DNA from 2 places in the Desulfovibrio oxyclinae DSM 11498 genome. Region 2 is predicted to be linked to the other one. Evidence: riboswitches for the same ligand, from Rfam matches in the RefSeq annotation. Region 2 holds a riboswitch; the other holds the start of a gene.
What was found. Region 2 has a riboswitch for cobalamin ahead of B149_RS0114270 (sirohydrochlorin cobaltochelatase). Riboswitches for the same ligand answer to the same signal wherever they lie in the genome.

Region 1: linked by a shared signal. The riboswitch ahead of B149_RS0105040 (ribonucleoside triphosphate reductase) and the one ahead of B149_RS0114270 (sirohydrochlorin cobaltochelatase) in region 2 are both predicted to bind cobalamin.

The regions. Positions count from the first base shown of each region.
Region 1 is NZ_AQXE01000003.1:193,908-203,315, reverse strand. It holds gene B149_RS0105045 (hypothetical protein) at 1-208, opposite strand, end outside; gene B149_RS0105040 (ribonucleoside triphosphate reductase) at 224-2,287, opposite strand; cobalamin riboswitch at 2,466-2,649, opposite strand; gene B149_RS0105035 (L-serine ammonia-lyase, iron-sulfur-dependent, subunit alpha) at 2,837-4,417, opposite strand; gene B149_RS0105030 (L-serine ammonia-lyase) at 4,507-5,733, opposite strand; gene B149_RS0105025 (TRAP transporter large permease) at 5,743-7,044, opposite strand; gene B149_RS0105020 (TRAP transporter small permease) at 7,057-7,587, opposite strand; gene dctP (TRAP transporter substrate-binding protein DctP) at 7,743-8,756, opposite strand; gene B149_RS0105010 (sigma-54-dependent transcriptional regulator) at 9,055-9,408, opposite strand, start outside.
Region 2 is NZ_AQXE01000014.1:64,754-74,161, forward strand. It holds gene B149_RS17405 (small ribosomal subunit Rsm22 family protein) at 1-225, opposite strand, end outside; gene B149_RS0114240 (ASKHA domain-containing protein) at 215-1,762, opposite strand; gene B149_RS0114245 (sirohydrochlorin cobaltochelatase) at 1,823-2,620, opposite strand; gene cobI (precorrin-2 C(20)-methyltransferase) at 2,617-3,366, opposite strand; gene B149_RS0114255 (ABC transporter substrate-binding protein) at 3,422-4,315, opposite strand; gene B149_RS0114260 (ABC transporter ATP-binding protein) at 4,312-5,100, opposite strand; gene B149_RS0114265 (FecCD family ABC transporter permease) at 5,093-6,121, opposite strand; gene B149_RS0114270 (sirohydrochlorin cobaltochelatase) at 6,131-7,084, opposite strand; cobalamin riboswitch at 7,211-7,390, opposite strand; gene B149_RS0114275 (chemotaxis protein CheA) at 7,410-9,068, opposite strand; gene B149_RS0114280 (Hpt domain-containing protein) at 9,077-9,408, opposite strand, start outside.

The sequences.
Region 1 (9,408 bases), on a different contig from region 2:
CGGCGAGTTTGCCGATCTCCGTGAGCGCCTTGCCTCGCTGCTGCGCCAGCTTTTTCCATTTGCGCTTTTCCTTCTTGAGCGCTTCGACGGTGTGCAGCAGGTTCTGGATGGTGTGTGCCGGATACCCATGGGTGGCCCGGTTTCCCCTGCGCAGTTCCTCGTCGTTGCGCTGTTGGATGGCGGCTAGCTGGTTTGCGTCGAGAATCATGTCGATTCAGTGCTGCTAGCAGGCGTCGCAGAAGCTGTTCATGGTGTATTCGGTGCGTTCCTTGTACTCCTCGCGCTTGCCCTTGTTCCAGCGGCTCACCGGGCGGTAGTAGCCCACCACGCGGGTGTAGACCTCGGTCTCGTCGCCGCAGGTGGGGCAGGAGAAGTGCTCGCCGTAGATGTAACCGTGATCGCGGCAGACCGAGAAGGTCGGCGTGACCGAGATGTAGGGAATCTTGGTCTTGCTCATGGCCTTGATCAGGAACTGGCGCACGCTCTCCTCGTCCGGAGCGGCCTCGCCGAGGAAGGTATGGAATACCGTGCCGCCGTTGTAGAGCGTCTGGAGCTTGTCCTGATGCTCAAGGGCAAAGAACACGTCCGGGGTGACGCCCACCGGGAGCAGGGTGGAGTTGGTGTAGTAGGGAACGCCGTCGCCCGAAGCGTAGATGTCGGAGTACAGTTCCTTGTCGATTTTGGCGAGGCGGTAGCAGGTGCCTTCGCCCGGGGTCGCTTCAAGGTTGTACAGGTGGCCGGTCTGCTCCTGGAAGTCCAGAACCAGCTGGCGCAGGTGATTGAGCACCCGTTCCATGAGTTTGCAGCCCGCATCGGAGTCAACGCCCTTCTTGAGCAGGTTCATGCACGCTTCGTGACCGCCGATGAGTCCGATGGTGGAGAAGTGGCCGTTGAAGCCGTTCTTCAGGTAGCGGCGCGAGAACGGGAACATGCCCGCTTCGAGGTTGTGTTCCACGACTTTGCGCTTGTACTCCAGCGAGTCGCGGGCCATCTCCGCGTATTCGGTGATGAGGTCGATGAAATCGTCCTCGTTCTGGGCGAGGTAGGCCAGCTTCGGCAGGTTCAGAGTCACCACGCCGATGGAGCCGGTAAGGTCGCCTGCGCCGAACAGACCGCCGGTCTTCTTGCGGATCTCGCGCAGGTCCATCTGCAGTCTGCAGCACATGGAGCGCACGTCCTCGGGGTTGAGGTCCGAGTTGATGAAGTTCTGGAAGTAGGGTGCGCCGTATTTGGCGGTCATCTTCAGCAACAGCTTGCCTTCCTCGGACTCCCAGGGGAAGTCTTCAGTCACGTTGTACGTGGGGATGGGGAAGGAGAAGATGCGACCGTCGGCGTCGCCTTCGAGCATGACTTCGAGGAAGGCCCGGTTGATCATGGCCATTTCCTCGGCGTATTCGCCGTAGGTGGAGTCCTGGAATTCGCCGCCGATGATGACCGGTTCGTTGGCGATGTGGGACGGCGGCACGAAGTCGAAGGTGAAGTTGGTGAACGGGCTCTGCCCGCCCCAGCGCGAGGTGGCGTTCAGGTTGTGCAGCAGCTTCTGGATCTGCTGCTTCACCGTGGCGAAGTCCAGCTCGTCATACCGCACGAAGGGCGCGAGGTAGGTGTCCACGTTGTTGAAGGCCTGTGCTCCGGCCCACTCGTTCTGGAGCGTGCCGAGGAAGTTGACGATCTGCCCGCAGGCGGCGTCGAAGTGCTTGGCCGGAGTGGACGAGCAGCGGTCGCGCAGGTTGAAGCCCTCCAGCAGCAGGTCGCGCAGGCTCCAGCCCGAGCAGTAGCCCGCCAGTCCGAAGGACAGGTCATGTATGTGGAAGTATCCGTGGGTGTGCGCCATGCGGACTTCTTCGGGATATTTGTCCAGCATGTACCTTGCCTGGACCGATCCGGCCATATGCAGGATCAGGCCCTGAAAGGAGTGGACCATGTTGGAGTTTTCGTTCACCCGCCAGTCGATATTATCGAGATAGCTTTCGGTGACTCCGGATATGTTCAGGAAGGATTCGTTCTGGGCGCGCATCTCGCGGCGTTTCTCACGGTAGATGATGTAGCGCTCCGCCACCTTGTACAGGCGGGCCTCCATGAGAACCTGCTGGACCATGTCCTGAACCATTTCCTGTTCGGGAACATCCACGTTCCTGAGCTTCTGCTCGACCTTTTTGGCCAGCCGGGTGGAAAGCAGGGGGTCCTTGATGCCGCTGCCCTTGAGGGCTTTGAAGATGGCATCGCCGACCCGTTTGGTCGACCAGGTTTCGAGGCATCCGTCGCGTTTGAGAATCTGAACCGGCATGTGTCTCTCTTGAAAACAGCGCTTCGCGGAAAGCTGAAAACGCCGGACCACGTTGGACGGCGTTTGACTGTTTTGCAGGGTTGCCCTTTCGGCGCGGACGGCTGAACCGACACGGCACGGCAACTGTTTTTGTTATGTGAACCAATCATGACCCTTGGCAAAGTCCGCGCTTCGCTCCGGGCTGGATACGCTTCAGGCAGGTTTTCTGGCTTTCCCCGTCCGGCCCGCCTTCCCGCCTTTCGGCAGTGGCTCGTGGACCTTTCCTTTCCCTTTCGGTAGGGGATTACAGCGGCGGGACCGCCCCGGATTTTCACCGGATTCCCTGTTGTGGCCGGTAGGCCACCTGAAGGACATCGTGAACGCGCAAGAACCTAGCCCAAGCCCTAATCGGAAGCAAGGGGTTGACTTCATTCTTGCGGAAACTTCATGGCATGTTTCAGCTTAGGTAGTCGTAATCTCGGGCAATAAAATTTGGGGTAAAACCGCAGCAGGATAAGCCCCCGTGGGAGTATGGAAACACTCGCGGGGGCTTCTGAAATGGTCCGGTGCTCAAGCCGGCCGATTCAGTTTGTCCTGAATGGCGAGGCTTGTGGGCGTGATGCACAGACCGCCGCGTGTGGTGCAGCGCAGTTCGGAGGGAAGCAGTTTTCCGGTCTCTCGCATGGCGATGATGACCTCATCCAGCGGGATGACCGGGTCGAATCCGCAAAGGACCATGTTGGCGGAGACCACCGCGTTGGAGGCGGCCATGGAGTTGCGGTTGACGCAGGGCAGTTCCACCAGCCCGCCGATGGGATCGCAAATCAGCCCCATGACGTTCTGCAGGGCCAGACCGGCTGCGGCGAAGGACTGCTCAGTGCTGCCGCCAAGCAACTGGGAAACCGCAGCGGCTGCCATGGCGGTCGATGAGCCGATCTCGGCCTGACAGGCGCAGGTCTCGGCCGCAAAGGTGGCCTGATGCGCGATGAATACTCCGACCAGTCCGGCTGCGAGCATGGCTTCTGCCTGCTTATCCGCGGACAGCCCCATGGATTCGGCTACGGAGAGCACCGCTGCTGGCAGCGTTCCGCAGGAGCCTGCGGTGGGGGCGGCCACCACGATGCCGCCCGCGCTGTTGCATTCCATGACCGCGGTGGCGATGAGCATACCACGGTTCATGACACCCAGATCGGCAAGCCTCGTTTGCTGTGCGTTCACGGCCATGTCTGCCGCAACCGGATCCATGTAGCCGGTTTTGGGCAGGCCGCCGCGCAGTCCTGTTTCCGCGGAAGCGCGCATGAATCGGATGATTTCCTTCATGCGTTCCATGATTTCGTCTCGACTTGCACCGCTGGCCGCCGTTTCGTAACGGATCGCCAGCTCCGCCGCGTCCAGCCCTTCCGAACGGGCGACTTTCTGCGCTCCGGCGGCGTCCATGAAGGGCATGTCGTATTGAAAGCGACCGCCGACCGGCAGGATGCGATCCATGAGGGAAACGCGGCACTCCCCTTCGGTGTCCATGGCTCCAGCGAGCTTGAGCAGGGAGGGGGAAAACGGTGCTTCGGACGAGAGGTGTATGAAAAGGCCGTCGGGGCCGTCTGTGGCGGTAAGGCGAGCACCGATGGCTGCCGCCTCTGCCTGAAGCTCTTCCTGCCGCGACGGGTCCGGACACTGCGCGGTCATTTCATAAAAGTCGCCGCGGATGGAGACGGGGTGGCCGTCGATCTCGCATATCTCGAACATGCCGCCGCCTGTTGAGACGGTCAGAAAGGTCTGTGTGCGGCCGCTGACGCCGGTGGCGGTGATGCGCGCGGCGTTGGGATGCGGATGATCCAGCGGCTCTGAGGTGAAGCGGTAGTTTCGCCCGCGTTCCGGTGCGATGTTCAGGGCGTCGATGAGTTGTTCATGTTCGGGACCGAACCCCAGCAGGCCGCCGACGAATCCCATGTCGGTGCGCTGACCCTTGTAGGTGGCGGGGTAGGCCCCGTCTTCCTTGAAAGCGATGGTGGCGCGCAGGATGTCTTCCCCCACGAGTTTGCGCACGGCCTTGCCGATGCGGGTGGGGCCTGCGGTGTGGGAGCTGGAAGGGCCGGTCATGACGGGGCCGAGAACGTCGTTGAAGATGCTGGCAGGGCGTGCGGTGTCGGACATGGTGGTGTTCCTTGCGTGAAATCCGTGGCTGATACAATGACGGGGCTCCGCCGAAACGAAGCCCCGTCCGGGACATGGGTGGAGGGTGGTCAGCAACCACCCTGAATGTTTTTCATGCGGTCGCCGTAGACCTTGGCGAGTCCTCCCGTGGAGGTTTCCCGGTACAGGCTTGGCAGATCATGGCCCGTCTGCTTCATGACCTGCACCACCTCGTCAAAGGGAATGCGGTGGCGTCCGTCCGAAAGGTAGGCCATTTGCGCGCGGCTCAAGGCGCGGGACGAGGCGCAGGCATTGCGTTCGATGCAGGGGATCTGGACCAGGCCGTCCACCGGGTCGCAGGTCAGGCCGAGATGATGCTCAAGGCCCATCTCCGCCGCATACTCGATCTGCCGCACCGAACCGCCCATGATCTGCGTGGCGGCGGCCGACGCCATGGCGCACGCGGAGCCTACCTCGCCCTGGCACCCCACCTCGGCTCCGGAGATGGAGCCGTTCTGCTTGATGATGGTGCCGATGAGTCCCGCCGTGGCGAGGGCGTGGAGAATCTCGTTCTCCGTGGGCTCCTGCGATTCGCGCAGGTAGTACAGCACCGCCGGGACGATGCCCGCCGCACCGCAGGTGGGGGCGGTGACGATGGTTCCGCCGCCCGCGTTCTCTTCGGAGACGGCCAGCGCGTAGGCGGTGACCTTGCCGGTCTGCTGGATGTCGGGGCCGGAGAGCTTGGCCTTCTTGTAGTAGCTCCATGCCTGCCGCTTGAGGCCGATGCTGCCCGGAAGCACGCCCTGCGTGTCCAGTCCCCGGCGCACGGCATCCTGCATGACCTGCCAAACTTCCCGCAGGAACTCCCATATTTCGGGACCTTCGCACTGTTCCACGTATTCCCAGTAGGTGAGGCCCTTTTCCTCGCACATTTCCATGATGGAGGTCAGGTCGGGCAGGTCGTAGACCTGAACCGGCGGCTCTTCGTCGTCGCCCGCGCCGCGAACGGCCCCGCCACCCACGGAGTAGGCCTGCCACGATGCGGTGACGGCGCCTTCGCCGTCGAGGGCCTCGAATTCCAGCCCGTTCGGATGCTCGGGCAGTTCGACTTCGGGCTTCCAGATGACCTCGGTGCGTTCGTTGCCAAGCACCTGAAGCACGGCCCAGTCAGTCAGGTGCCCCTTGCCGGTGGCGGCCAGCGAGCCGTAGAGGGTCACGCGGAAGGACGCGGCCTCCGGGTTGCGTTCCAGGAAGGTCTCGGCCGCCTTTTTCGGTCCCATGGTGTGGGACGAGGACGGGCCGACGCCGATTCTGTAGAGTTCCCTGATGCTTTCCATTGTATACCCCTATTTCATGAGCAGGTTGACCAGTCCGAGGGACACTTCGGGCACGTAGGTCGTGATCAGCAGGGTCGGCAGCCAGGCGAAGATGAGCAGGTAGAGAGTCGGCCGGAGCATTCCGGTGAGCTGCGCTCCGGATATGCGTCCCGAGAGATAGAGAAGCGGTGCCGTTGGAGGCGTGACGTTACCCATGCCGAGGTTCACACCCATGATAGCCGCAAAATGGACCGGGTCAACGCCGATCTGCGTCACTAGCGGCAGCAGGATGGGCGTTCCGAGCAGGATGCCGGAGACGTCGTCCATGAGCATGCCCATGAAGATCAGGAACACGTTGATCATCAGCAGGATCACCATTTCATTCTCGGAGATGGTGGTCAGCACGCCCATGATCTGCTCGGGCAGGTTCTCCATGATGTAGAGCCGGGAAAGGATCATGACCGCGAACATCATGGCCATGATGACGCCGGTGGTGGTGGCGGACTCGATCAGCGTGGATGCGAGGTTCTTCAGCTTCAGGCCCTTGTACAGGAACATGGCCACCGGGATGGCGTAGAGCACGGCCACGGCAGCGGCTTCGGTGGGCGTCATGACGCCGCCGTAGATGCCGCCGAGGATGATGACGGGCATCATCAGCGCCGGGGAAGCCTTGGCGCTCTTGCTGACGAAGAGCTTGGTGGTGGTGGCGAAGTCGCGGTGCTCGGCAACCTCGATTTCCTTGTTGTTGCGCAGCAGGTAGATGTTCACGAGGCTCATCAGCACGGTGACGATGATGCCGGGAACGAATGCCGCGAGGAAACAGGCCAGCACGGACTGGTTGGCCATCCATGCGTACAGGATCATCAGCATGGAGGGCGGAATCAGGATGCCCAGTACGCCCGAGTTGGCGAGGATGGCGGCCACGTGGCCCACCGGGTAGCCCGCGCGCTTGAGCTTGGGGATCATGATCGAACCGATACAGGACACGGTGGCGGAGGAGGAGCCGGAGACCGCGCCAAAGATGGCACAGGTCACGACGGTGACCACCCCGAGGCCGCCGCGGATGCGTCCGGCGATGGTGTCCACGACATCGACCAGCTTGTCGCCGATGCCGCCCTTGTCCATTATGCCGCCCGCCATGATGAACAGCGGAATGGTCAGCAGGACGACGGAGTTCATTTTGGCGAAGCCGTAGGGCAGCAGGAAGCCCGGATCGTATCCGCCAGTGTAGAGAAGGTATGCGGCCGAGCTGAAGAAGGCAAACGGAATGGGGATGCCTATGAACAGCGTGACCACGAGAATAAGGATCGCTATTGCTACGGTAATGCTCATGAGTCTTTCCTCTTACTGGGCGTAACGGCCTGCGCGGACGTCGCGGATGAAGGAGGCCGAATCCTGAACAAGGTAGACCGTGTGGTACAGCGACATGAGCACGAAACCGAGGCCGATGGCGCTGTGCGGAATGAGCATGGGCAGTCGGAAGACGGGGGACATGGGCATCATCTTGAAGCCCCAGGCCACGAACTCCACGGCCCAGACGGTCACCAGCAGGCAGATACCGGTGGTCAGGAAATCTTTGACGAGGTGGGCGATTCGACACCACTTCTCGCTGGTTATGTAGCAGGTCAGGATGTCTGCCGAGATCTGGCTCTTCTCGCGGCTGCCCTGTGCGGCACCCATGAAGTAGAGCCAGAAGGCCAGCATCTGGATGAGTTCCTCGGACCCGTAGAAGTCCGAACCGAAGACGTAGCGGGCGACGACCGCGTAGCAGATCATGCAGACGATGAGGATGCTGCTGATCGTCATCATGGTCTTCTGAAACTTGCCCAGAGCGCCCCACAGCGGAATACGCGGTGCGTTTTCAATGGGTTGCATGGAAAATACTCCTTGCGTGGATTCGGGAAATCCGTGTTTCTTGAGAAAAAGGGCGGCGTGGTCGGAGGGAGTGAGTTCCCATCTGGTCGGATGGTCCGGCCACGCCGCCGCTGTCTGGCTGGTTCAGAGCGCCGGCCGCGCTCGCAAACCCTTGGCTAGTAGGAGTTCTTGATGCCTTCGAGGAGCTCGGGGGTCAGGTTCTTTTCAAGACGCTTCCAAGCCTTGTCGCGGACGTAGGAGGCGCACTCTTCGAGTTCCTGGGTGGTGAGCATGTGCACTTCAACACCGGCTTCTTCGAGCTTCTTGCGGTACATCTGGTCTTCGCTCTCGGCCATCAGGAAGGACTGCTGGCCTTCGTCCACGAATGCCTCTTCGACAACCTTGCGGTCGGCTTCGGGGATGGACATGAACTTTTCCTGGTTCATGACGTACTGGGTGGACTCGAAGTTGACGTTGTACTGGTAGTAGTGGTTGATGACGTCGCGGAAGCCGAGGTAGTTCAGGTTCGGGGGACCGCCGAGCCAGCCCTTGACCACGCCGGTCTGCAGGGCGGAGTAGGTGTCGGCGTAGGGCAGGGAAGAGGTGCGGAAGCCGAGTTCCTCTGCGCCGAACTTGAATACGTCCAGACCGGGCACGCGGATCATCATGCCTTTTTCGGTGCCGGGGGTGGTGACGTTCTTCAGCGGCTCGACAGTGCCGACGCCGATGAAGCCTTCACCGAAGTAGGAGAAGAATTTCACGCCCAGATCGTCATGCATCTTGGACATTTCCTGCGGCAGGAAAGCGTCGCTGGCGAACACTTCGCGGATCTGGTCGTAGTCGCGGGCGATGTAGGGCAGGAAGCCTGCGCCGAGGCGGGAGTCGAACTGGTCCGGCACGGTGATGTGACCGGCATCGATGGAGCCGCGGATGATTTCTTCGTAAATCTGGGAAGCGTCGCCCAGCTGGTTGGCCGGGTAAATCTTGACCTGTACGCGACCCTCGGTTTCCTTCTCGATGCGAGCCTTGACGCGCTCGGCGGCCTTGTGAGCCATGTGCTCGATGGGATGCTGGGTGGCGAGCTTGATGACGGTGGGCTCGTTGGAAGCCTTTTCTCCGCCCTCGTCGTTGCATGCGGTCAGCGCGAACGCTGCGCAGAGACACAGAAGAAGTGCGATAATACGTTTCATGGTGTCCTTCTTATGATTGAAAAATTCTTTCATGACACTCCCCGGTCGCCCGGGGCCTCCTCACTCTTTTCCGGCCTTCAGAGTTTCCGGAATTGCTTTTCTGGAAAACACGAAATGTGCCACAAATAAAAAAAATCACACTTTTCAATGTGATATGCGAAAAAGGCTCTGGGTGTTGTTTCGAAAAAAGAACTGATCAGGCATGAAAGTGTTCAGGATGCGGGACGGTCGTCCCAAAAATCGGGACAGTCCCGCATGGTGAACACGCATAGTCCCGGCGGTCGGAAGGGACCGCCGGTTATCTGGACATGTCGTGGTCCTTGAGCATGGCGTAGAGGCGGGTGCGCGAGATGCCGGAGAGGCGGCAGGCCTCCTTGATGTTGCCGTCGGCCTCGTCGAGAAGTCGTTCAAGGTAGGGGCGCTCGATGCGGGCAAGGCATTCCTTCCGGTAATCCTTGAACTCCGGAAGCGGTCCGTTGAGCAGGTCGTTAGGGAAGTTCGTCCGGTCCGCTGCGGGAAGCGTCGGCGCGTCCGGGGCGAATGTCGCGGTCTCATCGAGCGGTTCATCGTGCTTGCCTACGGTGCGGCGCATGGCCTTGGCCCGGATGTCCACGGGCAGGTGCTCCGGGTAGAGCACGGGTTCGTCGCCGCC
Region 2 (9,408 bases):
GAAATAGTAGATATACGCGCCCAGATGCTTGCCTTCGCTCATGTACATCTTGCGCGCCTCGGCCCGGTCGGTGGTCAGCGCGGCGGACATGTCCCGAATATTGTTGGGCAGGAATTTGAAATGTTTGCCCTTGAGGGGGAACGCCTCGCGCAGGGCGGGGCCCACGTTGTCGAGAATCTGGGCGGTCTCATCGGGCAGCGGCGGGAAAAGTGTTTCAGCCCACATGGGTGAATCGCATCCTTTTGACGTATTCGTCAGTGAAATCGTTAGCCTCGGTCAGATCGAGGAGTCGTGTGTTTACCGGCAGTTCCAGCGCGCGCCGTCTGGCTTCTTCCGAGCGCAGGAGCAGCAGCGAGCCGCGCAGCGAGGTGTTCCCGGAGCGTTTGACCCGTCCGGCAGCGCCCGAGGGCAGGAAGCCGAGCCGCTCAAGGTCGCCTATGCCCACGTGTTCGCCAAGGGCCCCGGCAAGGTGGAAGGTCTTCAGCGCCGACGGACCGATCCCGGCTTCGCGAAGCAATGCGGAAACCGCCAGATCAAACGCCGCCTTCACTTTGAGGATTTCCTCCACGTCCGAGGCGGGCAGGAAAAGGCCGTCCCCGCAGTCGAAGGCGGGTTCGCCACGGTGCTTCACCACGTGCGCCGCAAATCGTGCGGCCAACGGTGTGGTTCCATGACCGAAACGGCCGGATTCGTCAAGCAGGCCGAGGGAAAGCAGATTGGCGCACAGGGAAAGATAGGCCGTGCCGGTCATGCCCGGATGTTCGGTCCGGCCGGGCAATCGGCGCGGGTGAAGTCCCTTGGGCGTCAGGTCGAATCCGGTGACGCTGCCCGGTCCTGCGGTGCGGCCGAAAGCCAGTCCGACGCCTTCCAGTGCGGGACCCATGGGGACACTGGCGATGAGCCGTTCTTTCGGAGAGAGAGCGAGCACGAATTCGCCGTTGGTGCCGAGGTCCGCCAGCAGGTAGGGATACTCCGGCGGCTGGCCGTTTATTTCCACGGCAAGGAGGCCCGCGCTGATGTCCGCTCCCACGAAGGGAGCGAGCAGTGGCGGAATATAGGCAACCGGAATGCCATCGGCGATGGTCCGTTCGTCGCCTCCACGGTATTCCAGACCGTAAGGCGCCGAGGAAAGTGGGCGAGGATCCATGCCGAGCAGCAGGTAGACCATGGCGGCGTTGCCGGAGATCACGAGCTTGCCACAACGTCCATCGGAGACTTCCTCCAGCGTGAGGACAAGCTTTCGGATGCGCCGGGAAACGAGATCGCACAGAGTCTGTGCGCCTTCGGGGGCGGCGGCGTGGGCCAGTCGCGACATGATTTCCGCGCCGAGGCCGTTTTGCGGATTGAGTTCGCCGCCTTCCGCGATCACCTCGTCGCCGGACGCGGCGGCCCAGTGCATGGTGGTGGTGCCCAGATCCACGGCCAGATCGAAGGATTCCAGTTTGGGGACGGCGCGCAGGCCGGTCCGGGCGGCCCGGACAGGTTCGGGAATATCCACGTCGCAGGGATTGGCCGGATGTAGACAGGCGAGCCTCCAGCCAGTGGCGAGTTCTTCGCGACTGAATCTGCGGCGATCCTCTGCGGCAGGCTTGGGCGGTTTGGAGCGAAAGCGCACCCGGCAGAGTCCGCAGCGGCCAAGGCCCGAGCAGAGCGGCACGCCCGCCCAGACGCCGGTCAGAAAGATGGCCTGTTCAAGGGTCGCGTCCGAGTTGGCCTCGGTGCGGACCACGTGTCCTTCGTGGGTACGGATGGATATGCTCATGCGAAAACTCCCGGTCCCCGAAGATGTACCCCGCCGGGGAGTTTCTGTAAACGCGCGCGGCTAGCGGCGGTCGAGAAAACCCATGGCGTCGGAGAGGTGATCCATCCAGATGCGGGCGAAAGCGTCGTATTCACCGAGGCCGCGTTTGACGCTTTCTACTTCGAATCCTTCGCTTTCCAGCCGGGTTTGCCACGAATCGTCGTGGTTGCCGCTCATATCCTCGGCCACGTGGTAGCCGGAGGCGAACATCAGCGGCTGGAGCGTCACGCGTTTAATGCCGGTTTCCCGAAAGCGCTTGATGACGGTGTCGAGGCTTGGTTCCAGTTTCATGGCTCCGAGGTGCGCGTGCGGCACGTGGTCGCGAAGATACTGGTCCAGATGCTGGTAGTAGCTGTGCCCGTGATGCCGGGAGCCGTGGGCCATGAGCAGCAGGGCGCTTGCCGGGTCGCCGTCGTCCGGAAATTCACTTTTTACCGCTTCGGCAACGCGTTGCATCTCATCCTCGGTTTCCGCGCCAAGAAGCGGCTCGCCCAGCTCCACGCGCGAGAACGCGCCTTTTTTCATGAACTTTCGGGCGGTGTGGCGCATCTTGTCGAAGCCCCCGCCGGGAATCACGTGCAGGGACTGGATAGCCACACGCTCCACGTCATCGTCGCTTAGGCGTGTCAGCACGTCTTCCAGCGATTCCACGTCATCGCCCTCGTCTTCCATCATCCGGCGGATGTGATGGGAGGCCACCACGGGTTCGAGACGCACGTCCGGCCAGCGCGCTCCGGCGCGGCGGATCATGCTGTTCATGGCGGCGGCCGCCTTGAGATGTCGGGAGCCGTAGGCGGCGAGGACGATGGCTGTGCTCATTCGGTGTTTCCTGATTCGCAGTCGCGGCCCGGGATGGTGCCCCGGTTCTTCTTGACGATGGCCAGCGAGAAGTAGTGCGGTTTGACGGGTGCGTCCTTGATGTCCATGAGCACGGATTCGCCTTCCATGCCCAAGCGGGATACCAGTACCGTGTCCTCCGCCAACCGGAGCTGTTCCAGCGTATCCCGTATGGCGGAAAAATTGCGGTAAGTCTTCATTATCACGGCATTGTCCGCCGAGTCCAGCGCCTGCTCCAGTTCTTCGGGGGAACACACGCCGGGGATGACCACGAGGTTCTCGCCGGATTCGCAGAGCGGAGCGCCCACCTTGGCGGCGGCAGCCTGATAGGAGGTAATGCCCGGCACGGTCTCGATGCGCGTGTCGGGCGCCATGTCCAGCAGGGTGCGCAGCAGGTAGCCGAAGGTGCTGTAGGTCAGCGGATCGCCGAGCGTCAGAAAGGCGGCGTTGCGACCGGAGGCGAGCACCTCGTCCACTTTCTGTGCGTTCTTTTCCCACGCGCGGCGAAGCTCCCCGCCCTCACGGGTCATGGGAAAGCCGAGCTGCACGATCTGCGCGTCCGGCTTCATGTGCGGACGGGCGATGCCCAGCGCGGTGGAGTAGTCGTTCTTGGTGGACGACGCGGCAAAGATCACGTCCGCGTCGCTCAGGACGCGTACGGCCTTGAAGGTCAGCAGTTCCGGGTCGCCGGGGCCGACCCCGACGCCGAAAAGGGTTCCTCGTTGCATGATATATCCTCAAATGATGCGGGTGGACGGACAGTGTCCTTTTCCCGCCTGTTGGTCAATGGTGGAACAGCATCTCCCGCAGGGTCCGCGCTCCTTCGAGTAAATCCGGGGTAGGGCGCGACACAAGCGCTTCATCCACGAGCAGGACGCGACCTTCGCGAACGGCCTCAATCGCCGTAAAGCCGGGCTCCTCGGTGATGGTCCGTTCCGTCACCGGGTTCATGCGTCCGACCTGCGCCACGTAGGCGTCGATGCGATGTCCCGAGGCCAGCAGGCGCTCCCTGCCGCAGTCCGCGATATTGCTTCCGCGCCGGGCCGGTGCGTCGGGGAAGGCGTTGACCCCGCCCGCTGCGCGCAAAACAAGAAGCGGCATGGAGCCGGGGCTGAAGGTGCGGTAATATCGGTGGATGGACTCGAAAAAGACCACGGGCCGTTCGGACTGCGGACGGGCTTCGGCCTGCTCCAGCATGGTTTTCAGTTCACTGCGGAACGTATCCGTCATTGTTTGCGCCGCCTCGGCTTTGCCCGAAAGCAGGCCAAGGTCGAGCCAGTAGTCGTACATTTCCTGCGGGGTGCCGGGCTGTATGGCGAGTACCGTCACGCCGTGCGCCCGGAGCTGCTGCCAGATGCCCGAATGCGCGCGCTCGTGCATGGGGCGGATGAGAACCAGATCGGGCCGGTGGGCAAGAAACCGCTCCGCGCCGTCGCGGGAACCGAGCATGGCGCGACCTTCGGCAGTGGATTCGTTCGCCGAGCGGGAAACCCCGATCAGCCGATCCCCGGCGTCCATGAGCAGCAGGTTCCGTGTGTGCGCGGCATACAGTGACACGATTCGTTCAAACGGTTGGTCAAACGTGATGGTCCTGCCGAGGCTGTCCGTGACGCTTGCGGCTCCGGCGGCTTGCGGCGTCAGGAGCAGAAGCATTGTCGCCAGAAAAATGCGGATCATTCCGACGGTCTCCTCAAGGCGATGCGGGGGCGTCCGGTGAACGGGTCGTCGTCCACGAATGCTTCCACGCCGAATACTTGAGAAATGATCTCCGGGACAAGCGCGGCCTCCACGGAACCGGACGTCGCAACGCGGCCCCGGTGCAGGACGGTGACGCCGTCGGCAAACGCGGCAGCGAGATTCAGATCGTGCAGCACCGCGATGACGCTGCCGTCGTTTCGGCAGATGTCGCGCAGCAGGTGCATGGTCTCAAGCGCGTGATGCGGGTCCATGCTCGCCGTGGGTTCGTCAAGGAGCATGAGCGGCGCGTCCTGCGCCAGTGTGCGCGCAAGAGCGGTGCGTTGGCGTTCACCGCCCGAAAGGTCAGTGGCGGGGCGCTCGGCCAGAGCGGTCATGTCCACGGCCCTGAGTGCCTCATCAACCTTGGCACGGTCCTGGGGCGATGGCGGTGAGAAACGCGGAATGTGAGGATGGCGGCCCATCATGACGGTTTCGCGCACGGTGTAGGCGAACCCGGCGTGTTCTTTCTGGGGCATGTAGGCCAGACGTCTTGCGCGTTCGGCAGGCGAAAGATGCGAAACAGGCTCCGCGTCAAGCAGGATGGATCCGGAATCGGGCGTTCGGTATCCCGCCATCAGATCCAGCAGGGTGGACTTGCCCGACCCGTTGGGGCCGACGATGACGTGAAGACTCCCTTGTGCAATCTGTATGGAGAGGTTGTCGATAACCCTTCGTTCTCCATGGGCGAAGCACAGGGTGTCTGCCGTAACGATGGTGTCAGTCATGGACCCCTCCGGCATGACGCTGGCGAAAGAGCCAGCAGAACACGGGGCCGCCGATCAGCGCGGTAAGGACGCCGATGGGCACCTCGTGCGGCAGCACGGCGCGTGTCAGGGTGTCGGCGGCCAGCAGCAGCACGGCACCGGCAAGGCCGGAGGCGGGCAGCAGCACGCGGTTGTCCGGGCCGGAGACGAGCCGGATCAGGTGCGGCACCACGAGCCCCACAAAGCCGATGATGCCGGCCGAGGCCACACAGATGGCGCTTACGAGGGACGCCCCGCACAGCAGGGCGAGTCGGACACGTCCCGGATTCACGCCCAGCGACGACGCCGAGCGGCCGCCGAGGGACATGACGTTGAGATCGCGTGCGAACCACAGGCACCAGAGCAGTCCGGCGATGCCCGCTCCCCAGACCATGGCGGCCCGGTCCCATCCGGCTCCGGCAAAGCTGCCCATGAGCCAGAATATGATGGCGGAGACGCGCTCGTCCGCGAGATACTTCAGGAAACTCAGCCCCGCCGACAGTATGGACGCGGTGATGATCCCTGCCAGCACGAGTGTCGCCGGGGATCGGGAGCTGTCGCCGCGTGCGATGAACAGCACGGCCAGCAGGGTGAGGCTGGCTCCGGCGAAGGCAAAGACCGGCAGCGTGGCCGGACCGAGAAAGGCCAGCCCGAGCACGAGGCACAGCGCCGCTCCAAAGGCCGCCCCGGAGGACACCCCGAGGGTGAAGGGGTCGGCCAGCGGATTGAGCAGCACGCCCTGAAAGACCGCGCCGGCCACGCCGAGGCCGAATCCGGCCCCGGCGGAGGTCAGGATGCGCGGCAGCCGGATGTCCATGACGATGGCCCGGAACTGCGGCCCGGCTTCGGTTCCGGGCAGGCCCAACGCTATCCCGAGAGCGTCGCCTGCGGGGATGCTGACGAATCCCATGACGAGGGATGCCGCCGCGATCAGTGCGAGGGCCGCGCCCAGTGCCGCCGGGAGCAACACCGCCCGGACCGTTGCCGATGCATTTTGATTCACGTTTGCCCGTTATTCCATGGCCTGCTTGAGATTCTTCACGTACAGATCGGCCCAGCCGTCCACGGAGCCGAGTCCGCGAAGTTGGGTCTGGACTCTGTACCCCGCCTTTTTGAGCAGGATTTTCCAGGAGTCGTCCTCGTCGCCCGCCATGTCATTGGAGGCGTGGTCACCGGCGACTACCATGAAGGGCTTCATGAGCACGTTGGCCTTGCCGGATTCGCGCAGCTTGGGCAGCACGTGGTCGAATGAGGGATACCCTTCCACGCAGCCCACGAAGACTGGGTAATTATACTCCGCCTGCATGGCGGCGGCGAATTCCGCATAGATTCCGGTGGAGAAATAGTCGTTGCCGTGGCCCATGTAGAGCAGGGCCGCGTTGGCTTCTCTGGCCTCTTTCACGTCCGAGGCCAGTGCCTTGACCGCCTCGTCGATATCCTCGGTGTAAGGATGCCGCTCACCGGGCATCCCCAGAGCCGGTCGCCCGAGGCTCAAGCGCTGGAACGGCCGATGCCGGGGCTTCAGGGAGCTGATGGAGCGCAGGGAGGACACCAGCGTGATCAGGTCGTGGAATTCCTCGCCCGCAAAGACGTGCAGAGACTGAACGGTGATATCCCGGTATCCGTCATTTTGCAGGTCGGCAATGGTGGCCAGCGGGTGCTTGACGTGGAGCACGTCACGCGGGACTTCGGGGTGGTCCTTGCTCCACTGTGGATCGTTGGCGCGCTTCTGCCACTTCTTGCGGATGATGTCCGAGGTGAACGCGAGGCGCACCGGGGTTTCGGGAAAGGCCTGCACGACCTTGTCGCGGATAGTCAGGATGGATTGAAGCGCCTTGGGGTAGCTGGTCCCGAACGCGGCGAGCACGATGGCCTTTTTTGCAGGGCCTTCGGCATGAGAATGCCCGGCGAGGGCCGCTGTGGGGAATAGCAGACAGAGTGCCAGAACAAGGGATGCGATGCGCATGAATGCCTCCAGGGTATGGAGGGGCTTGTTTAGGGAAAGAAAAGACCCCCGGCGCGGGTATGGCCGGAAGGGCTTGCTTCCCGAGAGATGGCCCGGACGGACAAAAGCCCCGTTGTCGCCCGGCTGAACCGGAAACAGGCTTCGGCAGGTCTTCCGGCTGCCCCTCCCATCCCGGCCTTCCCGGAACATATTCCAGTGGCTCACTCGGGGACGGGATTCGCGGGGGTCACGGCGGCGGGTCCGCTCCCGATTTTCACGGGATTCCCTATCAAGTCCTTACGGACACCTGAAGCGATTTCGAATTAAGGAGATTGTGCGGCTGATGTCAAGGCTGATGGCCGACTTCCCCGGCGCTGTTGAGCAGCTCCTCGGTATCCACCACGAGCGCGTCGGATTCTCCCATCATGCCGAAGCCGAGGATGGGCAGGTGGAAGACTTCCTCCACGGGAACCGTAAAGCGCGTGATGACCACCTGCTGCTGCTTGAGCACTTCGTCCACGAGGATGGCGGCCTTGTATTCTCCCACGCGCACCACCACGCACTGGGCCTTCTCGATGTCATCCACCTTGGGCTTGATGTCCAGAAAATCGCCGAGGCGCAGCAGGGAGTGCACTTCGCCGCGCACGTCCACGGTCTCGCGACCGTCGGGCAGTTCGACCACTTCCTGCTTGGTGGGGACGTAAATCTCCATCACGTCGCGACTGGGGATGATGAAAATATCGTCGCCGAGCCGGGTGATAATGGCGTCCACGATGCCTTCGTTGGCCGAGCGGTCCAGCGGGATGACGATGGTGAAGGTCGCCCCCTTGCCCAGCACGCTGTCGATGCGGATGTCGCCGTCGAGGCCCACGCGGATGGCGTTGACCACGGCATCCATGCCCACGCCGCGGCCGGAAACGTCCGTGACCTGCGCCGCGGTGCTGAAGCCGGACTCCAGCACGAACTGGAGGATTTCCTTGTCGGAATAATCCCTGTCCGGATCGGCGATGCCCTTTTCAATCGCCTTGGCGTGAATGCGTTCGGGGTCGAGCCCCTTGCCGTCGTCACGAACCTCGATGAAGGCTTCCTCGCCTTTTCGCCACGCGGAGAGCGTCACCGAACCCGTCTCGGGTTTGCCGGTAGCCGCGCGCTCTTCGGGGTTTTCAAGACCGTGGTCCACCGCGTTGCGCAGCAGGTGCACCAGCGGCTCGTTGAGGCTTTCCACGATGGTTTTGTCCAGCGCAAGTTCTTCGCCTTTGATGACAAATTCGAGCTTTTTCCCGATCTTCTGGGAGAGGCTCTTCACCAACCGGTGCATGGGCATGAAAATCTGCTTGAGGGGCACGAGGCGGATGGCGTCAACCTCGTTCTGGAGCTTGTTGATGACCGTGTCCAGCTCGCGAAGACTGGCCGAAGTCTTCTGGGCGTTCTTGCCACTGCTCTGGGCTATGACAGCGTAGGTGACCATGAGCTTGCCCACGTGTTCTATGACGCGGTCAAGGCGGTCGGTGGCGACTCGGATGGAAGAGATGGCCTGCGGCTGCGCCTGTTTTTCCTCCTTGGACTGCGAGGGCGGCTGAGGCTTACGGGTGGCAGGCTGCTCATCAGGCGCAGCTTCGTTGTCGGGGGCGACTTCCTCACCGCTCATGGCAGCGACGGCAGCGGCTTCGGCCTCGGCTTCCGCCTGACTGGCTTCTGCCTGAGCCTCGGCGATTTCCTCTTCGCTCTTGGTTTCCACGGCTCCGAGGTCGAGAATGCCCGCAAGGGACATGAGAAATTTCTTCTGCGCTTCGGTAACGCCGAGCATGGCCGTGACGATTTCCTGCGAGACCGGCGTGATGCCGTCCGAGAGCATGTCGAGCAGGGCGATGACCTGCGCGGAGGACAGCTTCATGTGGCTCAGGCCCATCATGTCCATGGCCTCGACCACCTGAGCCTTGCCCTGTTCGGCGTCGAGGATGCGTTTCTCGAATTCCTCAATGCATTCGCGGATGCCGTCGCGCATTCGTTACCTCATTGGCGCTGTTCGCGCCCTTTGAAAAAAGCCTGCTCGTCCTCGAAGGCCGCGATGGTCCTGTCGAAGGCCCATGAGTAGAAGACGTCCTTGCAGGAGGCTGACAGGCAGCAGACGGAGATGTCGAAGATGCCCACCAGTTCGGCGATGGCCTCCCACGAGGAAGAATTGAAGGTCAGCACCTCGCTCATGTCCATGAGGACTGGCGTGCCTGCCCCGGCCTGAATGATGGCGCTGGTGATGGGTTTGCGGTGCGGTTCAAAGTGTACGCGCCGGTCTTTGATGTGAATGACGGTGACGCCGTCCTTTTCCTCCACCTCGACCCCGGCGG